2 regions of the Geothrix sp. PMB-07 genome follow, and region 2 is predicted to be linked to the other one. Evidence: riboswitches for the same ligand, from Rfam matches in the RefSeq annotation. Region 2 holds a riboswitch; the other holds the start of a gene.
What was found. A riboswitch is a leader RNA that binds a small molecule or an ion and turns the genes downstream of it on or off. The one in region 2 is predicted to bind S-adenosylmethionine.

Region 1: linked by a shared signal. The riboswitch ahead of Q9293_RS02120 (PLP-dependent aspartate aminotransferase family protein) and the one ahead of Q9293_RS15920 (O-acetylhomoserine aminocarboxypropyltransferase/cysteine synthase family protein) in region 2 are both predicted to bind S-adenosylmethionine.

The regions. Positions count from the first base shown of each region.
Region 1 is NZ_CP132333.1:474,070-483,061, reverse strand. It holds gene thiC (phosphomethylpyrimidine synthase ThiC) at 1-1,506, shown strand, start outside; gene Q9293_RS02135 (DJ-1/PfpI family protein) at 1,623-2,204, shown strand; gene dapF (diaminopimelate epimerase) at 2,370-3,233, shown strand; gene Q9293_RS02125 (M20 family metallopeptidase) at 3,230-4,285, shown strand; SAM riboswitch class I at 4,363-4,463, shown strand; gene Q9293_RS02120 (PLP-dependent aspartate aminotransferase family protein) at 4,564-5,832, shown strand; gene Q9293_RS02115 (FKBP-type peptidyl-prolyl cis-trans isomerase) at 5,969-6,472, opposite strand; gene Q9293_RS02110 (putative quinol monooxygenase) at 6,476-6,784, opposite strand; tRNA gene Q9293_RS02105 (tRNA-Asn) at 6,840-6,915, opposite strand; gene Q9293_RS02100 (ATP/GTP-binding protein) at 7,006-7,590, opposite strand; gene Q9293_RS02095 (roadblock/LC7 domain-containing protein) at 7,606-8,103, opposite strand; gene deoC (deoxyribose-phosphate aldolase) at 8,147-8,983, opposite strand.
Region 2 is NZ_CP132333.1:3,648,175-3,657,166, forward strand. It holds gene Q9293_RS15895 (sulfate ABC transporter substrate-binding protein) at 71-1,069, shown strand; gene cysT (sulfate ABC transporter permease subunit CysT) at 1,077-1,910, shown strand; gene cysW (sulfate ABC transporter permease subunit CysW) at 1,903-2,760, shown strand; partial or broken gene Q9293_RS18740 (sulfate/molybdate ABC transporter ATP-binding protein) at 2,757-3,419, shown strand; gene Q9293_RS18745 (TOBE-like domain-containing protein) at 3,534-3,842, shown strand; gene Q9293_RS15915 (molybdopterin oxidoreductase family protein) at 4,204-6,210, opposite strand; SAM riboswitch class I at 6,303-6,407, shown strand; gene Q9293_RS15920 (O-acetylhomoserine aminocarboxypropyltransferase/cysteine synthase family protein) at 6,535-7,821, shown strand; gene metA (homoserine O-succinyltransferase) at 7,829-8,764, shown strand; gene Q9293_RS15930 (aspartate kinase) at 8,761-8,992, shown strand, end outside.

The DNA.
Region 1 (8,992 bases), 1.1 Mb from region 2:
AAGCTGCGGGAGCGGGACAAGGATCTGGACGCCATCCGTTTCGTGGCCGACCGCAAACCCCTGCGCGCCAAGCCCGGCCGCAACGTCAGCCAGATGCACTACGCCAAGCAGGGCATTGTCACCCCTGAGATGGAATTCATCGCCATCCGCGAGAACCTGGGCCGGGAGGCCGCCGGCATCAAGAGCCGCATCACGCCCGAGTTCGTGCGCGATGAAGTGGCCCGGGGCCGCGCCATCATCCCCGCCAACATCAACCACCCGGAAACCGAGCCCATGATCATCGGCCGCAACTTCCTGGTGAAGATCAACGCCAACATCGGCAACTCCGCGGTGGCTTCCAGCATCGAGGAAGAGGTTGAGAAGATGGCCTGGTCCATCCGCTGGGGCGCCGACACGGTGATGGACCTCAGCACCGGCTCGAACATCCACGAGACCCGCGAGTGGATTCTCCGCAACAGCCCCGTGCCCATCGGCACCGTGCCCATCTACCAGGCCCTGGAGAAGGTGAACGGCAAGGCCGAGGAGCTCACCTGGGAGATCTTCCGCGACACGCTCATCGAGCAGGCCGAACAGGGCGTGGACTACTTCACCATCCACGCGGGCGTGCTGCTGCGCTATGTGCCCCTCACCGCCAAGCGCGTCACGGGCATCGTGAGCCGCGGCGGCAGCATCATGGCCAAGTGGTGCCTGGCGCACCACCAGGAGAACTTCCTCTACACGCACTTCGAGGACATCTGCGAGATCATGAAGGCCTACGACGTGGCCTTCTCGCTGGGCGATGGCCTGCGCCCTGGCAGCACCGCCGACGCCAACGACGAGGCCCAGTTCGGCGAGCTGGAAACCCTGGGCGAGCTCACCAAGATCGCCTGGAAGCATGATGTGCAGGTCATGATCGAGGGCCCCGGGCATGTCCCCATGCACCTCATCCAGGAGAACATGACCAAGCAGCTGGCCGTTTGCGACGAGGCCCCCTTCTACACCCTGGGCCCCCTCACCACGGACATCGCTCCAGGTTACGACCACATCACCAGCGCCATCGGCGCCGCCATGATCGGCTGGTTCGGCTGCGCGATGCTTTGCTACGTGACGCCCAAAGAACACCTGGGCCTGCCCAACAAGAAGGACGTGAAGGACGGCGTCATCGCCTACAAGATCGCTGCCCATGCTGCCGACCTGGCCAAGGGCCACCCCGGCGCACGCATCTGGGATGACGCCATGAGCAAAGCCCGCTTCGAATTCCGCTGGGAGGATCAGTTCAACCTGGCCCTGGATCCCGATACAGCCCGGGAATTCCACGACGAGACCCTGCCCGCCGAGGGCGCCAAGAGCGCCCATTTCTGCTCCATGTGCGGCCCCCACTTCTGCTCCATGAAGATCTCCGACGATGTGCGCCAGTACGCCGAAAGCCATGGCTACAACGAGGAAGAAGCCCTGAAGAAGGGCATGGAGGAGATGGCCGAAACCTTCGTGCAGAAGGGTTCCGAAGTCTACCTCCACCAGGTCTGAGGCCTCTCTGCCCGCTGAAAAGTCCCGCTCCGGCGGGACTTTTTCGTGACGGCCGGCATTTGGGCTCAGGAGGCGCGTATCATCGGGGCGGTTCCATCCACCCTCAGGAGGCAGACATGGCCGCGAAGCGCATCCTCATGCTCGTCGGGGATTTCGGCGAGGACTACGAAATCATGGTGCCCTTCCAGGCCCTGCTGGCCGTGGGGCACACGGTCCACGCGGTCTGCCCCGACAAGCAGGCGGGCGATTACGTCGCCACGGCCATCCATGACTTCGAGGGGCACCAGACCTACTCCGAAAAGCCCGGTCATCGCTTCACCCTCAACGCCAGCTTCGCCGACATCAAGGCCGAGGACTATGACGCCCTGGTGATCCCCGGCGGCCGGGCGCCGGAGTATCTGCGCCTCAACCCCAGGGTGCTGGAGCTGGTGCGCCATTTCTTCACCGTAAAAAAGCCCGTGGCGGCCATCTGCCACGGCGCCCAGCTGCTGGCGGCGGCGGGCGTGCTGGAGGGCCGCACCTGCTCGGCCTATCCCGCCTGCCGCGCTGAAGTGGAAGTGGCCCATGGCAAGTACGCGGAGATCGCCATCGATGGCGCGGTCACCGATGGCAACCTGGTGACCGCGCCCGCCTGGCCCGCCCACCCGGCCTGGATCGCGCAGTTCCTGCAGGTGCTGGGCACGCGCATCACCCTCTGATTTCCCTCCCACCGGTTGCTGCGAGCCCGTCCCAGTGATAGCCTGCTTCATCTTGGGAAGGGCTCGCATGACTTGTCGGATGTGTTGTCGCTGATGCCGTCGGGGGGCCTGAGGCCCTCTGGATGTCAGCTTTCACACCGTGCATGAGCTTCAGGACGAGACCCCATGTCGAATGACTTCGCCTTTTTCAAATTCCAAGCGCTCGGGAATGACTACATCGTCATCGACCCCACGCGGACCGTCTTCGACCCCACGCCCAAGCTCGTCCAGTCGCTCTGTGACCGCCATCGCGGCATCGGCTCCGACGGCATCCTCCTGGGACCCTTCCCCGTTCCCGGCGATGCCGAGGCCTTTGGCCTGCGCGTCTTCAATCCGGACGGCAGCGAATCCGAGAAGAGCGGCAACGGCCTGCGCATCTTCGCCCGCTACCTCCTGGAAGCGGGGCACGTGAAGAGGGAGCGCTGCCGCATCAAGACCACCGGCGGCCTCGCTGAGATCTCGTACCTGGCGGCGGATGGAAGCAAGGTGCAGGTGGACATGGGCAAACCCAGCTTCCTGGCCGGAGACATCCCCTTCACGGCGATTCCGCCCCAGCAGGAAGTGATCGAGACGCCCCTCTTCCTCCCCTCGGGCCCGGTGACCATCACGGCCCTCAGCGTCGGGAACCCCCACTGCGTGGTGTTCCCCGGGATCGTGTCACCCGCGGAGGCCCAGCGCCTCGGGCCCCGCATCGAGAAACACCCCGATTTCCCCAATCGGGTGAATGTGCAATTCGTCGAGGTGCTCGACCGCAAGCGCATCCGCCTCGAAATCTGGGAACGGGGCGCGGGCTACACCTTGGCCTCCGGCAGCAGCAGCTGTGCCGCCGCGGCGGCCAGCCGACGCCTGGGCCTGGTGGACGACCAACTCCAGGTGCTCATGCCTGGCGGCGCCATCGACATCGTTTTCACGGAGCAGGGACGCATCCTCATGACCGGCCCCGTGCTGTCGGTTTATGAAGGCCGCCTCAACGCAGGCTGGGTGCCATGACGCAGCCGACGCCGGACGCCGAGCGCATCGCCCAATGGACCCTCCAGCTCTGCCAGGTGGATTCCACCACCGGGCACGAAGCCCGCATGATCCCCCTGCTCACCGGGATGTTCCGCAACCTTGGTGCCCGCCTGCAGTGGCAGAGCGTCGAAGGCGGCCGCTGCAACCTGCTGGCCACCTGGGGTCAGCCGCGACTGCTCTTCACCACCCACCTCGACACGGTGCCCCCCTACCTTCCGCCCCGGCTGGAGGGCGGCCGTCTCTGGGGCCGCGGCACCTGCGACGCCAAAGGCATCCTGGCCACCATGATGGAAACCATCCGCCTGCTGCTGGCGGAAGGCCGCCGCGACCTGGCCTTTCTGGGCGTGGTGGGCGAAGAAACCGACAGCCTCGGCGCCCGCATCGCCCTGGATCTGAAGGCCAACCTGCCGAACCTGCAGGGCGTCATCAACGGCGAGCCCACCGGCAACATCCTGGCCACGGGCCAACGGGGATCTGCCCACCTCTGCCTGCGCTGCCGCGGCAAAGCCGCCCACAGCGGCACGCCGGAGGAAGGCATCAACGCCGCCTTCCCCATGTTCGATTGGATCGGCGAGCTGCGGCGCCTGCCGGAACGCCTCGACCCCATCCTCGGGCCCGAGGTCTGGAACCTGGGCACCCTGCAAGCGGGCCGCGCCATCAACGTGGTGCCCGATGAAGCCGAGGCGCGTCTCTTTGCGCGCACCGTGGCCGGCAGCACCTTCGTGCAGGACGTGCTGAGGCTGCGGCCTGAGCTGGGCGAGGTGGACGTGCTCTTCGAGAAGGGCCCCGAGGTGTTTCCCCGCCTGGAGGGCTTTCCCATGGCGCCGGTTCCCTTCGGCTCCGATGCGCACACCCTGAGAAACCTGGTGCGCGATCGCTTCGTGGTGATGACCGGGCCCGGTTCCATCCGGGTGGCCCACACCGAAGGCGAGTTCCTCGACCTGGCGGATGCCGTGGCGGGAGCCCAGCAGTACCTGGACCTGGCGCGGACCATCCTGGATCGCCCCCAGGGCCAGGATTACACCATCTGAGGCATTGAATTTCCTTGGCAGCTCAATGGATCCATCGGATACTGGAAGGGCAGCAGGATCTTTGTCAGTTTCATCACGCGATATCCAGAAAGGTGGAGGGACGGGCCCTATGAAACCTTGGCAACCTGCGAAAGCAAGGTGCCAATTCCTGCCGCAAGTCATTGCGGAGAGATGCTGAAGTGTCATGGACTGACATGAGAAGGGGCCCGAGAGATCGGGCCCCTTCTCTTTTTGGATCGCCATGAAACGATGAGGATCCTCCATTTTTGGAGGCTCTGATGAGCGAGCAGTTCCTAGACACCAACGTGCCGGGCAATCCCGCCTACCACTTCACCATCCAGCCGCCGGTGCGGGAGGGCAACGCCGGGTGGATCCATCGGCCCGAGCTGGTGCCCGATGCCGCCGTGTCCACCCAGTGCGTGCACGCGGGCGTGCAGCCCGATCCGGCCTACGGCGCCGTGATGCCGCCGCTCTACCTGTCATCGACCTTCGCCTTCAAGGACATCTGCACCAACGCGGGCTACGACTACACCCGCAGCGGCAACCCCACCCGCGCGGCGCTGGAGGAGGCCATCGCGTTGCTGGAAGGCGGCCAAGGCGCCACCTGCACCAGCACCGGCATGAGCGCCATCCTGGTGGCCCTGAACCTGCTGGAGCACGGCAGCCACCTCATCGCCACCGTGGATTGCTACGGTGGCACCTTCCGCCTGCTGGAGCACGCCAAGAAGTTCTACGGCCTGGAGGTCACCTACCTGAACCTGGCCGACCTCGAGGCCCTGAAGGCCGCCATCCGGCCCAACACCCGCATGATCTGGGTGGAGACGCCCTCCAACCCCCTGCTGCGGCTGACGGACATCGCCGCGGTGACGGAGATCGGCCACCGCCAACCCAACTGCCTGGTGGCCGTGGACAACACCTTCCTCTCGCCCTACCTGCAGCGGCCCTTCGATCTGGGCGCCGACCTGGTCATCCACTCCACCACGAAGTATCTCAACGGCCACAGCGACGTGGTGGGAGGCGTGGTGGTGGCCGGCCCTGGCCGCCAGCCCCTCGCCCAGCAGATCCAGAGCGTCAACAACCTGCTGGGCACCTCCCAGTCGCCTCACGACTGCTTCCTGGTGCTGCGGGGCCTGAAGACGCTGCCCCTGCGCATGCGGCAGCACGAGGCCACGGCCCAGGTGCTGGCCGAATACCTGGCGGCCCATCCCGCCGTGGGCAAAGTGCACTTCCCGGGCCTGCCCAGCCATCCCCAGCACGAGCTGGCCAAGCGCCAGCAGCGGGGCTTCGGCGCCATGCTCAGCTTCGAGCTGAAGGAGGGCGGCAGCGAGCGCCTGAACCACGTGCTGCGGCGGCTGCGCTGGTTCACCCTGGCCGAAAGTCTGGGCGGCGTGGAATCCCTGGTGGCGCATCCCGCCTCCATGACCCACGCCTCCATGACGCCGGAAGCCCGCAAGAACGCAGGCATCAGCGACGGCCTCATCCGCCTCTCCATTGGCCTGGAGGACGTGCAGGATCTGCGTGCGGATCTGGCGCAGGCCCTGAGTTAGGTCCGGAATGAAAACCAGCAACAAAGAACGCAAAAGACACAGAGAAAAGTCAACGATCCACGCCTGACCGCTCTGCGTTGTTTGTGTTCTTTGTGGCCAATTCGCCGTTGGTTTGTCTGCTGAAAACCGTTGGCCGTTACTTGATGCTGATCAGTTCCACATCAAAGATCAGGTTGGCGTTGGGCGGGATGTCTCCGCCCGCGCCCCTCGCGCCGTAGCCCAGGGGTGCCGGGATGTAGAGGGTGCGCTTGCCGCCGACCTTCATGCTGATGACGCCCTCGTCCCAACCCTTGATCACGCGGCCCACACCGATGGGAATGGGCAGGGGCTCGCCGCGATCCACGGAACTGTCGAACTTCTTGCCGCGCTCGCCCTTGCCGTTGTCCAGCCAGCCGGTGTAGTGGACCAGGCACTTCTGCCCTTTCTGAGGCGTGTCACCGGTGCCCACCACCGTGTCCACGTATTTCAGTCCAGAGGGGGTCGTGATCATGTCGGGTCCCTTCGGTGCGGGCTCGGCCGCCTTCTTGGAAGTCTTTTTCTTGGAAGCCTGCTTCGCGCCAGGGACAGGCTGCGGGCCATCGGCGCCTACAAGCGGAAGACTCGCGATCAGAATGGCCAGGCCCAGGGCTCTTCGCTGCATGTCTCACCTCGGAACGGATTCAGCTCCCATTGTGCAGGTGTATTTGAGCGATGTTGTGATTTTGCCTGCGACTTCTTTTCGGTACTGCCCGATGCTTTCCCCCTGGGCGTGTGCCGCCAGGGCCGCTGCATCCTCGTACAGCTCGAAGAGCACCAGCTTGCAGGGGTCTTCTGAAGGAACCATCACTTCAAATTGAAGGGTGCCGGGTTCATCTCGCAGGCAGCGCGCCCGGTGGTCGATGAGGGCCCGGAGGATGGCCTCTTTCGACTCCGCCTCAAATCCGATGGTCGCCACGAGACTGATCCTGCCCATGTTGCCTCCCTTGGCCCTACCCGAAAAAAAGCCCCGCATGCGCGGGGCGTTCTTTTGGCTCCGGAGGAGGGATTTGAACCCCCGACCTAGTGATTAACAGTCACCCGCTCTGACCCCTGAGCTACTCCGGAAGGGCGAAGGTCCATTCTACCGGATGGCGCGGAGGATTCAAGCGGGAGGCTCTCACACCTGTGATCCCCGTCGCCCCACCCATGCGGCCCTCAGGCCCGCTGCAGCTCCATGAGGATCTGCCGCGCGGAGGCCTTGAGGGTTTCGATGACGCCGGTGCCCTTGTTGGCCACGGCTTCGATCATCGGTTCGCTGCGGAAACGGAGGAGGCGTTCCATTTCACCCACGGTCGCCGCGGAGGGCATGTCCCGCTTATTCAACTGCAGAACGTAGGGAATGGAACGGATGTCGAAACCGTTCTCCTTGAGGTTGGTGGCCAGGTTCGCAATGGATTCGATGTTGGCTTCCATGCGCGCCTTCTGACTATCGGCCACGAAGATGATGCCGTCGCAGCCACGCAGGATCAGCTTCCGGCTGGCGTCGTAGAAGACCTGCCCAGGCACGGTGTAGAGGTGGAAGCGGACCTTGAAGCCCTTGACGGTGCCCATATCCAGCGGCAGGAAGTCGAAGAACAGGGTGCGGTCGGTTTCCGTGGCGAGGCTGACGAGCTTGCCCCGCTTGTCGGGGTTGGCCTGCTCGTAGATCCACTGGATGTTCGTGGTCTTGCCGCAAAGACCCGGACCGTAATAGACGATCTTGCAGTTGATCTCGCGGGACGCGTAGTTGATGAAGGTCATGGCGCGCCCTGTGGCTCAATCGCCGAAGAGGCGGTCGATGTCTTCGTCGGTGATCTCCGAGAAGGGGCTCTCGAAGCGGCTGCCTGCGTCAGATTCTTTCTGCGCGCGCTGTTCCACCTGATCGAAGATCTCCTGGAGTTCCTTGCTGGCCTTCTTCACTCGGAGCCGCACCAGCGCGAGGCTGGAGTTCTGGTCGAATATCACCACCAGGATGCCGCGCTTGCCCACGATGGAGATGTGCAGGTTGTCCTTCTCGCCTTCATGGAAGAGCAGGCTGAATTCCTTCTCGCCGATGAGCTTCGCCAGCCCATCCGTGGCGGCCACGTTACCCGCCGTGAGCGAGGCCAGGCTGGTGGCATCGATGCTCTTTACATCTCCGGCGGCTGCAATCTGCTGACCGTTCTTGTCCACCAGGAAAACCACCTTGGCGGAAGCGTCCTTTTCCAAGCGGCCAATGATCTCCTGGAGGAGCTTGTACTCCTCCTCAAACAACATGAGATCAAGCTTCGCCACGACCGCCTCCGGGAGGACTCAATGCTGGAGGATACCGCACTTTTCAGTAGGCACCGGAGCCCGTGCGGCCCTGGACCACGGCCACGGAGGCGGATAGGCCCAACCGCGTGGCCCCGGCCAAGACCATCTGCAGGGCAACCTCATAGGTCCGGATGCCGCCAGAGGCTTTCACCCCCATGGAGGAACCCGCGATGCGGCGCATGAGCGCCACGTCCGCCTCGGTGGCCCCGCCGGTGGAGAAACCCGTGGATGTTTTCACGAAATCCAGGCCGACCTCCGCCGCCAATTCACAGACACGGCGCTTCTCGGCATCGTCAAGAAGGCAGGTTTCCAGAATCACCTTGAGCGTGGCCGGAGCCGGAACGGCAGCCCGCAGGCCTTCCATGTCCCTGCGAACCGCATCCCAATCCCCGGCCTTGGCGCAGCCCACGGCCAGCACCATGTCCACTTCCTGGGCACCTTCTTTCAGGGCCAGCTCAGCTTCCAGGGCTTTGGCCCGAAAGGCCATGGCACCGAGGGGGAAGCCCACCACGGTGCAGGTACGCACGGAGCTCCCCTTGAGCAGGGAGGCCGCCAGGGGCACCCAGAGGGGGTTCACGCACACCGAGGCAAATCCATGGGCGAGGGCCTCGGAACACAGGACCTCCACCTGGGACCCCTTGGCGTCCGCCTTGAGAAGGGTGTGGTCGATAAGGGGGGACAAATCCCAGGGACCCTCGGTCGGGGCGATCTGGGCAAGGGCGCGGTGATGGAGGCCGTGGGCATCCCGGAAGAGGCCATAGCCCTCGGTACACCCCAGCAGCTGGGTCACACCCTCCTTGGGGGATTGGGGAGCCCGGGTGCGGATCTCCGAGGTGAGGTCAAGCAGTGGATCGATCATGGTTCCATC
Region 2 (8,992 bases):
AGCCGCATCCACGCCGCCCTTTCCAGACGCCCTTTTCTTCGACCCCACCCTCTTTCCTCGGATTGAACCCATGAATCGCATCACCCGCAGCCTCACCCTCATCGCCACCTTAGCCCTTGGCCTCCAGGCCCAGGAGGTGAAGCTTCTCAACGTGTCCTATGACCCCACCCGCGAGCTGTACCAGGATTTCAACGCCGCCTTCGCCAAGCAGTGGAAGGCCAAGACTGGCCAGACCGTCACCATCAATCAGTCCCACGGTGGCAGCGGCAAGCAGGCCCGCGCCGTCATCGACGGCCTGCAGGCCGACGTGGTGACCCTCGCCCTGGCGGGTGACATCGACGCCCTGGCGGAGAAGGGCGCTCTGCTGCCCGCCGACTGGCAGAAGAAGCTGCCCCAGAACAGCACGCCCTACACCTCCACCATCCTGTTCCTGGTGCGCAAGGGGAATCCCAAGGGCATCAAGGACTGGAACGATCTGGTGCGCCCCGGCATCCAGGTCATCCAGCCCAATCCCAAGACCAGCGGCGGCGCGCGCTGGAACTACCTCGCCGAGTACGGCCAGGCCCTCCGCGCCCCTGGCGGCAACGACGCCAAGGCCAAGGCCTACATCACCGCGGTCTACCGCAACGTGCCCGTGCTGGATTCCGGCGCCCGCGGGAGCACGACCACCTTCATCGAACGCGGCATCGGCGATGTTCTGGTGACCTGGGAGAACGAGGCCTTCCTCGCCCTCGAAGGCGCCACCAAGGACAAGTTCGACATCGTGGTGCCCAGCGTCAGCATCCTGGCCGAGCCGCCCGTGGCCCTGGTGGAAAAAGTGGCCGCCAAGCGCGGCACCACCGCCGTGGCCAAGGCCTACCTGGACTACCTCTACAGCGACGAAGGCCAGCGCATCGTGGCCAAGCACCACTTCCGCCCCCGCAACGAGAAGGCCGCCAGCGCCGCCAGTCACAGCTTTCCCAAGCTGAAGCTCTTCACCATCGATGAGGCCTTTGGCGGCTGGAAGAAGGCCCACGACATCCACTTCAAGGATGGCGGCCTCTTCGATCAGATCTCCGCCGTTCGCTAGGTTCTCCATGGCTTCCTCCACCCGCTCCCTCACGCGCCGCTCTCTCCCTGGTTTTGGCCTCAGCCTGGGCCTCACCCTGGCCTACCTCAGCGCCATCGTGCTGATTCCTCTGGCGGCCCTGGTCGTGAAGGCCAGCGGGGCGACCGTGGCCCAGGTGTGGCACACCGTCTCCGATCCCCGCGTACTGGCCTCCCTGCGGCTGAGCCTCTTGGCCAGCCTCGGAGGGGCCGTGCTGAACCTGGTGTTCGGCGTGCTCGTGGCCTGGGTGCTGGTGCGCTACACCTTCCCGGGCCAGCGGGTGGTGGATGCCATGGTCGACCTGCCCTTCGCCCTGCCCACGGCCGTGGCGGGCATCGCCCTCACCAAGCTCTACGCGCCGGAGGGCTGGCTCGGCCACCTGCTGCCCTTCAAGGTGGCTTATACGCCGCTGGGCGTGCTGGTGGCCCTCACCTTCATCGGCCTGCCCTTCGTGGTGCGCACCGTGCAGCCCGTGCTGGAGGAACTGGACGCCCAGCAGGAGGAGGCCGCCGCCTGCCTGGGTGCCAGCCGCTTCCAGACCCTGCGGCGGGTGGTGCTGCCGCATCTGGCGCCCGCCCTCCTCTCAGGTTTCACGCTGGCCTTCGCCCGGGCCCTGGGCGAGTACGGCTCCGTGGTGTTCATCAGCGGCAACCTGCCCTTCCGCACGGAGATCCCGCCCCTCCTCATCATCAGCAAGCTCGAGCAGTACGACTACATCGGCGCCACGGTGATCGCCACCCTGCTGCTGCTGATCTCCTTCGTGCTGCTCTTTGCCATCAACCGCCTGCAGGCCAGGCTGCACCCGGGGGCCGCCCGTGGCTGACTCACCGCGCATCTCCGTCGCCCGCCGCGAATCCCTGCCCGTCCGCTGGCTGCTCATCTTCGTGGCCCTGGGCTACCTCGCCCTCTTCCTCCTGGTGCCCCTGGCCGCCGTGTTCACCGAGGCCTTCAAGCAGGGCACCACCGCCTACCTCAAGGCCTTCGAGGATGCGGAAACCTGGCACGCCATCCGCCTCTCCCTGCTGGCCACGGGCATCGCCGTGACCCTCAACACGGCCTTCGGCCTCACGGCGGCCTGGCTGCTGGGTAAGTTCGACTTTAGGGGACGGAACCTGCTCACCAGCCTCATCGACCTTCCCTTCGCGGTGTCACCGGTGATCTCGGGCTTGGTCTTCGTGCTGCTCTTCGGCGCGCAGGGCTGGTTCGGACCCTGGCTGGCCGACCATGATGTGCGCCTCATCTTCGCCACGCCCGGCATCGTGCTGGCCACCACCTTCGTGACCTTTCCCTTCGTGGCCCGCGAGCTCACGCCGGTCATGCAGGCCAAGGGCTGCGACCAGGAGGAAGCCGCCCGCATGCTGGGCGCCAGCGGCTGGCAGACCTTCTGGCGGGTGACCGTGCCTTCGGTGAAGTGGGGCCTGCTCTACGGCGTGATTCTGTGCAGCGCGCGCGCCATGGGCGAATTCGGTGCCGTGAGCGTGGTCTCGGGCCACATCCGCGGCGAGACCAACACCCTGCCCCTCCACATCGAGACCCTCTACAACGAGTACCAGTTCGTCGCGGCCTTCGCCTGCGCCTCAGCCCTCAGCCTGCTGGCCCTGGTGACCCTGGCCCTCAAGGCCCTCGCCGAGCGGCGCCGTGATCAAAGCCTGAAACCCGAGACCCTCCCATGAGCATCCACATCGATTCCGTTTCCAAGCGCTTCGGCAGCTTCAATGCCCTGAAGGAGGTGTCCCTGGCCATTCCCGAGGGCCAGCTGGTGGCCCTGCTGGGGCCTTCGGGCTCGGGCAAGACCACCCTGCTGCGCATCATCGCGGGCCTGGAAGCACCCGATGTCGGCGGCGTGCGCATCCATGGCGACGCCAAGCCCTCCATCCACACCAAGCGGAAGGTGGGCTTCGTCTTCCAGCACTACGCCCTCTTCAGCCACATGACGGTCTTCGAGAACGTGGCTTTTGGCCTGCGCGTCCGGCCCCGCTGGGAGCGCCCCTCCAAGGCCGAGATCAAGGAGCGGGTGCAGAAGGTGCTCACCATGGTGCATCTCGATTGGGCCGGCCACCGCATGCCGGATCAGCTGAGCGGCGGCCAGCGCCAGCGCGTGGCCCTGGCCCGGGCCCTGGCCATCGAACCCGAGGTGCTGCTGCTGGACGAGCCCTTCGGCGCCCTCGACGCCCAGGTGCGGGCTGAGCTGCGCCAATGGCTGCGACGCCTCCACGAACAGACCGGCCTCACCTCCGTCTTTGTGACCCATGACCAGGAGGAGGCCATGGAGGTGGCGGATCGCATCGTGGTGCTTCACCAGGGGCGCATCGAGCAGGACGGGACGCCTCAGGAGGTCTACGACAACCCCGCCACGCCCTTCATCTACCAGTTCATCGGCCAGGTGAACCGCTTCCGCGGGCGCATCCGCAACGGCCACTTCCAGGTGGGTGAGGCCTCCGTCTCCGTGGCCGGGCCTGCCCATGAAGAAGGTGCGCGGGTGGAAGGCTACCTGCGCCCCCATGACCTGGACCTCGCCCTGGAAGCGAGTCCCGGTGCCCTGCCCGCCACCATCGTCCGCATCCAGTCCACGGGCCCCCTGGCCCGTGTGCGCCTCTCCGCCGCTCACGATCAGTCCGATCTGGAAGCCCACCTGACCACCGAGGAACTGGGTCAGCTCAACCTCGCCGTGGGCCAGAAGATCTTCGTGAAGCCCCGGCGCCTGGACCTCTTCCCGGACACCTCGCCCGTCACCGCGGAAGACTGGGTGATCTGAGCGGCGGTTCCCTTCTAGGCAACATTCAAAGCAATGCTTTGGCCGCACATGCGCGCGGGATTCAAAGGAATTGGAAACCCGCCATTCATCCGCGTTCATCCCTGTGAAACCGTGGCTGGAATGTTTCATTCGGATCCACCGATGGAAAGGAATGGAATAAGCGGAGGGTGGCAGAGGGGCGGAGGAAAGCGGAGAGCAGCATGTCGTTCTTCTCCGCTTTCCTCCGCACTTCCGCCTTCCTCTGCTTCCAAAATTCCTTTTCTTTTGGCCACAGATGCACACGGATTCACACGGATGAAAAGCCCCGGGTTCTCATCTGTGTTCATCCGTGTTCATCCGCGGCAACCCTGCTTTGCATGGATCAGGCCCGCTTCACCTCGATGCGGTTGTCGTAGAACGTGCTGCCACCGCCCCGATCCGTGAGCCGCTGGCTGGTCAGCGCGTTGACGGTGGCGCGTCCCTTGGAGAAGGCAGACCACGCCACACCTTCCACCACGGCCACGCCCTTGGGCACCCGTTCCGTGACTTCCGCCACCAACCTCACCTCGCCCCGATCATTGAAGGCGATCACCTCATCACCACCCGCGATGGCCCGCGCCTTGGCATCCTCCGGCGAGAGGCGCAGCGTCGAGGCGATCTTCCGCGCGGGCAGGTCTTCGCGTTCCTGGAAGGTGCTGTTCAGGCTGTAGAGGGAAGGCGCTGTCACCAGGGCCAGGGGATGGGGGTCGCCTTCCGAGTGGCTGGGCAGAGGCCTGGGCAGGGGCTCCGGCTCGCGCGGATTCAGAATCTCCACCTTGCCGCTGGGGGTCCCGAAGGGTGGGCGGCGGCCCGGCGGTTGCATGCGCACGACGCGGCCCTCGGCCAGAGCGCTGCGGTCCGCTCCTTCCAGCCAGGGATTCGAACCGGAGAGCAGGGCCTCGATCACCTCGTCCTCGCTCTGCCGAAACAGGGACTCCTCGAAACCCATGCGGGCCGCCAGGGCCTGGAAGGTGGCCCAGTTGGAGCGGCTCTCGCCCACGGGCGAAACCGCGGCGCGCACGCGCTGGAGGCCATAGTGACCGTAGGAGCGGTAGAGGTCCGGATGTTCGAGAGAACTCGTGGCGGGCAGCACAAGATCCGCGTAACGGGCTGTATCCGTGAGGAACCGCTCATGGACGACGGTGAAGAGATCCTCCCGCAGCAGCCCGGCGCGGACCGCACCCTGGTCCGGCGCCACGGCGGCAGGATTGGAATGGTAGACGTAGAGCGATTTCACCGGCCCTTCCGCCGCGGGGTCGAGCGCCGCGCCCAGCTGGTTCATGTTCACCAGCCGGGTGGGCCGGGCCTGGAAATCCTCCCGGATGAGCTGCTGCATGGGAACGGCCCCGCCGGTGGCGGTGCCCAGGAAGGCGCCGCCCGCCGGTTTGAGGTAGGCGCCCTGGAGCGCGGGCAGGCAGAGGATGAGGCGCGTGGTCATGGCGCCGTTGCCGTACCGCGTGATGCCACCTCCCACCTGGATCTGCGGGTTCAAGGCCGCACCGTAGGCCTCCGCGAACGCCCGCAGGGCGGCTTCATCGACGCCAGTCCGGGCCGCCACCACGGCAGGAGGGAACTGGGGAAGCACCTCCCGCGCGAAGGCCTCGAAGCCCACCACGTGCTGTCCAAGGAAGGCCTCGTCGAGGGCGCCGTTCTCCACCATCAGGTGCATCACACCTGCGGCCAGCACGCCGTCGGTGCCGGGACGAACCAGCAGCACATGATCCACCTGATCGGTGGTGGCGGTGCGGTAGGTCTCCACCGCCCACACCTTCGCGCCCCGGCGCCGGGCCTCACGCACGAACTGGAAGCCGTGCAGGTTGGTGGCCAGGGCGTTGATGCCCCAGAGCACCACCAGGTCCGCGCTCAATACCGCCTCGGGCTCCGGAGCGGGCGTGGTGCCCAGCACCGCGGCCTGGCCCGCGGCCTTCGCGGGTGTGCAGATGGTGCGGTCCAGCCGGGAGGCGCCGAGCCGGTGGAAGAAGGGGTGGCCCGCGTTCCGCTGCAGCAGACCCATGGTGCCCGCATAGGAGTAGGGCAGGATGGCTTCGCCGCCCCACTGGGCCAGGATGTCCTTCCAGCGCCGGGCGACCTCCTCCAGGGCCGCGTCCCAACTGATGGGTTCGAAGAGACCCTTGCCCTTGGGGCCCGTTCGCCGCAGCGGCGTCGTCAGGCGTTCGGGGGCATGCACACTGCGTTCGTAGCGGGCCATCTTGGGGCAGAGCGTGCCCTGGTTGTAGAAATGGTCGGGGTCGCCCTTCACGGACAGAGCCCGCCCATCTTCAACTTCCACCAGCATCCCGCAGGCGTCAGGGCAATCGAAGGGACAGACGGAACGGCGCCACTCAGCCATGCGAACACCCTTCAGAAGAACCGGGCCCCTTGACCCGAGATGGGGTTGTGCCACACTTGATGTTCGTACGAGTTCTTTGTCAGTTCCATAGCGAGTTATCCAGAAAGGTGGAGGGACGGGCCCTGTGAAACCTTGGCAACCTGCGAAAGCAAGGTGCCAATTCCTGCCGTGATCAATCGATTGCGGAGAGATGTCGAGCTGTGTCGAGACTGACAACACGCCGAAGGGGCCCGAGCAATCGGGCCCCTTCGGCTTTTTTGACTTTTCCTGGACTTGCTTGGACGACAGAGCCTCGGCTTTCTCACCTTCTTTTCAGGAGCCGCCATGAGCGCCACGCATCCTCAATTTGAAACCATCGCCCTCCACGGCGGCCAGGTCGCCGACAGCGACACCAAGAGCCGCGCCCTGCCCATCTACCAGACCACCAGCTACGTGTTCGATTCCGCCGAACACGGCGCCGCGCTCTTCAACCTGGAAGTGCCGGGTAACATCTACACCCGCATCATGAACCCCACCACGGCCGTGCTGGAAACACGGGTGGCCCAGCTGGAAGGCGGCATCGCGGGCCTGGCCGTGGCTTCAGGCCAGGCGGCCATCACGCTCACCCTCAACACGCTGCTGCGCGGCGGTGATCACATCGTGGCCGGCGACAACCTCTACGGCGGCACCTACAACCTGTTGCACCACACCCTGCCTCGCAACGGCATCACCACCACCTTCGTGGACTCTACGAAGCCCGAGGCCTTCCGCGCCGCGATCAAACCCGAAACCCGCGCCATCTACATCGAGGCCCTGGGCAACCCCAAGCTGGACGTGCCCGAATTCGAAGCCATCGCCGCCATCGCGAAGGCTGCCGGTGTGCCCCTCATCGTGGACAACACCCTGCCCAGCCCCTACCTGCTGAACCCCCTGGCCCTGGGCGCCAACATCGTCGTGCACAGCGCCACGAAATTCCTGGGCGGCCACGGCACCTCCGTGGCAGGCGTCATCGTGGATGGCGGCACCTTCGACTGGAAGAACGGCAAGTTCCCTGAGTTCACGGAACCCTTCGCCGCCTACCACGGCGCGGTGCTGGCCGATCTCGCGGGTCCCGCCGCCTTCATCACCAAGGCCCGCATCGAGGGCCTGCGCGACACCGGCGCCGCCCTCAGCCCCTTCAACGCCTTCCTCATTCTGCAGGGCATCGAGACCCTGCACCTGCGCTTGGAGCGCCACGGCGAAAACGCCCTCGCCATCGCCCAGTGGCTGGAGCAGCACCCCAAGGTGGCCTGGGTGAACTACCCCGGCCTCGCCAGCAACGCCAACCATGCCGCGGCCAGCCGTTACTTCCGCAAGGGCGCGGGCTTCGGCGGCATCCTCACCTTCGGCGTGAAGGGAGGTTTGGAGGCTGGCAAGGCCGTCATCAACGGGGTGGAGCTCTTCTCCCGCCTGGCCAATGTGGGCGACGCCAAGAGCCTGATCATCCATCCCGCCAGCACCACCCACCAGCAGCTGTCGAGCGCCGAGCGCGAAGCCACCGGCGTTACCGAGGATCTCATCCGCCTTTCCGTGGGCCTGGAGAACATCCAGGATCTCATCGCGGATCTGGACCTCGCGCTCTCCAAGGCCTGAGGACGCCATGCCCGTCAAGATCCCCAGCTCCCTGCCCGCCCGGGGCATTCTCGAAGCGGAGAACGTGTTCCTCATCGAGGAGCACCAGGCTCTGCAGCAGGACATCCGTCCCCTGCGCATCGCCATCCTCAACCTGATGCCCACCAAGGTGGCCACGGAAACCCAGTTCCTGCGGCTGCTCGGCAACTCGCCGTTGCAGCTGGAGGTAACGCTGCTGCACATGACCTCCCACACCTCGAAGAACACTTCCGCCGAACACCTGCTGGAGCACTACGTCTCCTTCGAGGAGGTGCGCCACCAGCGCTTCGATGGCCTCATCGTCACGGGGGCGCCCGTGGAGACCCTGCCCTTCGAGGAGGTGGACTACTGGCCGGAGCTGACCCAGGTGCTGGACTGGGCCAAGACCCACGTCTTCTCCTCCTTCTTCATCTGCTGGGGCGCCCAGGCGGCGCTGCATCACTACCATGGCGTGCCCAAGTATCCCCTGCCCGAGAAGACGTTCGGCGTGTTCTCCCACCAGCTGAAGGTGCGCAACGAGCGGCTGGTGCAGGGCTTTGACGACGAGTTCTTCGCGCCCCACTCGCGCCACACGGAAACCCGCCGCGAGGACATCCTGGCGCGGCCGGAACTGGTGCTCCTGGCGGAATCCGACGAGGCTGGCGTGTATCTGGTGCAGTCCGCGGATCGCCGACGGGTCTTCGTCACGGGCCATTCGGAATACGATCCCTGTACCTTGCAGGGCGAGTACGTCCGCGACCTCGGCAAGGGCCTGCCCATCGGCGTTCCCCGCAACTATTTCCCCGGCGACGATCCCAGCCGCGAACCGCTGGTGCGCTGGCGGGGCCACTCCAACCTGCTGTTCTCGAACTGGCTCAACTACTTCGTCTACCAGGAAGCGCCCTTCGACCTGGAACGCCCGGATGGGAAAGGAAAGCAGGCATGACCTTGAAAGTTCTCAAATTCGGCGGCAGCTCCGTGGGCAGTGCCGAAGCCCTCCGCCGCGCCGCGGGCATCGTCCGGGATGAGCTGCCTTCGGGCGGCCTGGTGGTGGTGTCGGCCCTCAAGGGCACCACGGATCAGATCATCGATGCCTGCGCGGCCGCAGGCCGCGGCGACCTGCCCCTGGCCCAATCCATCCTGGCCGCCCTGCAGGCGCGGCACCTCGGCGTGG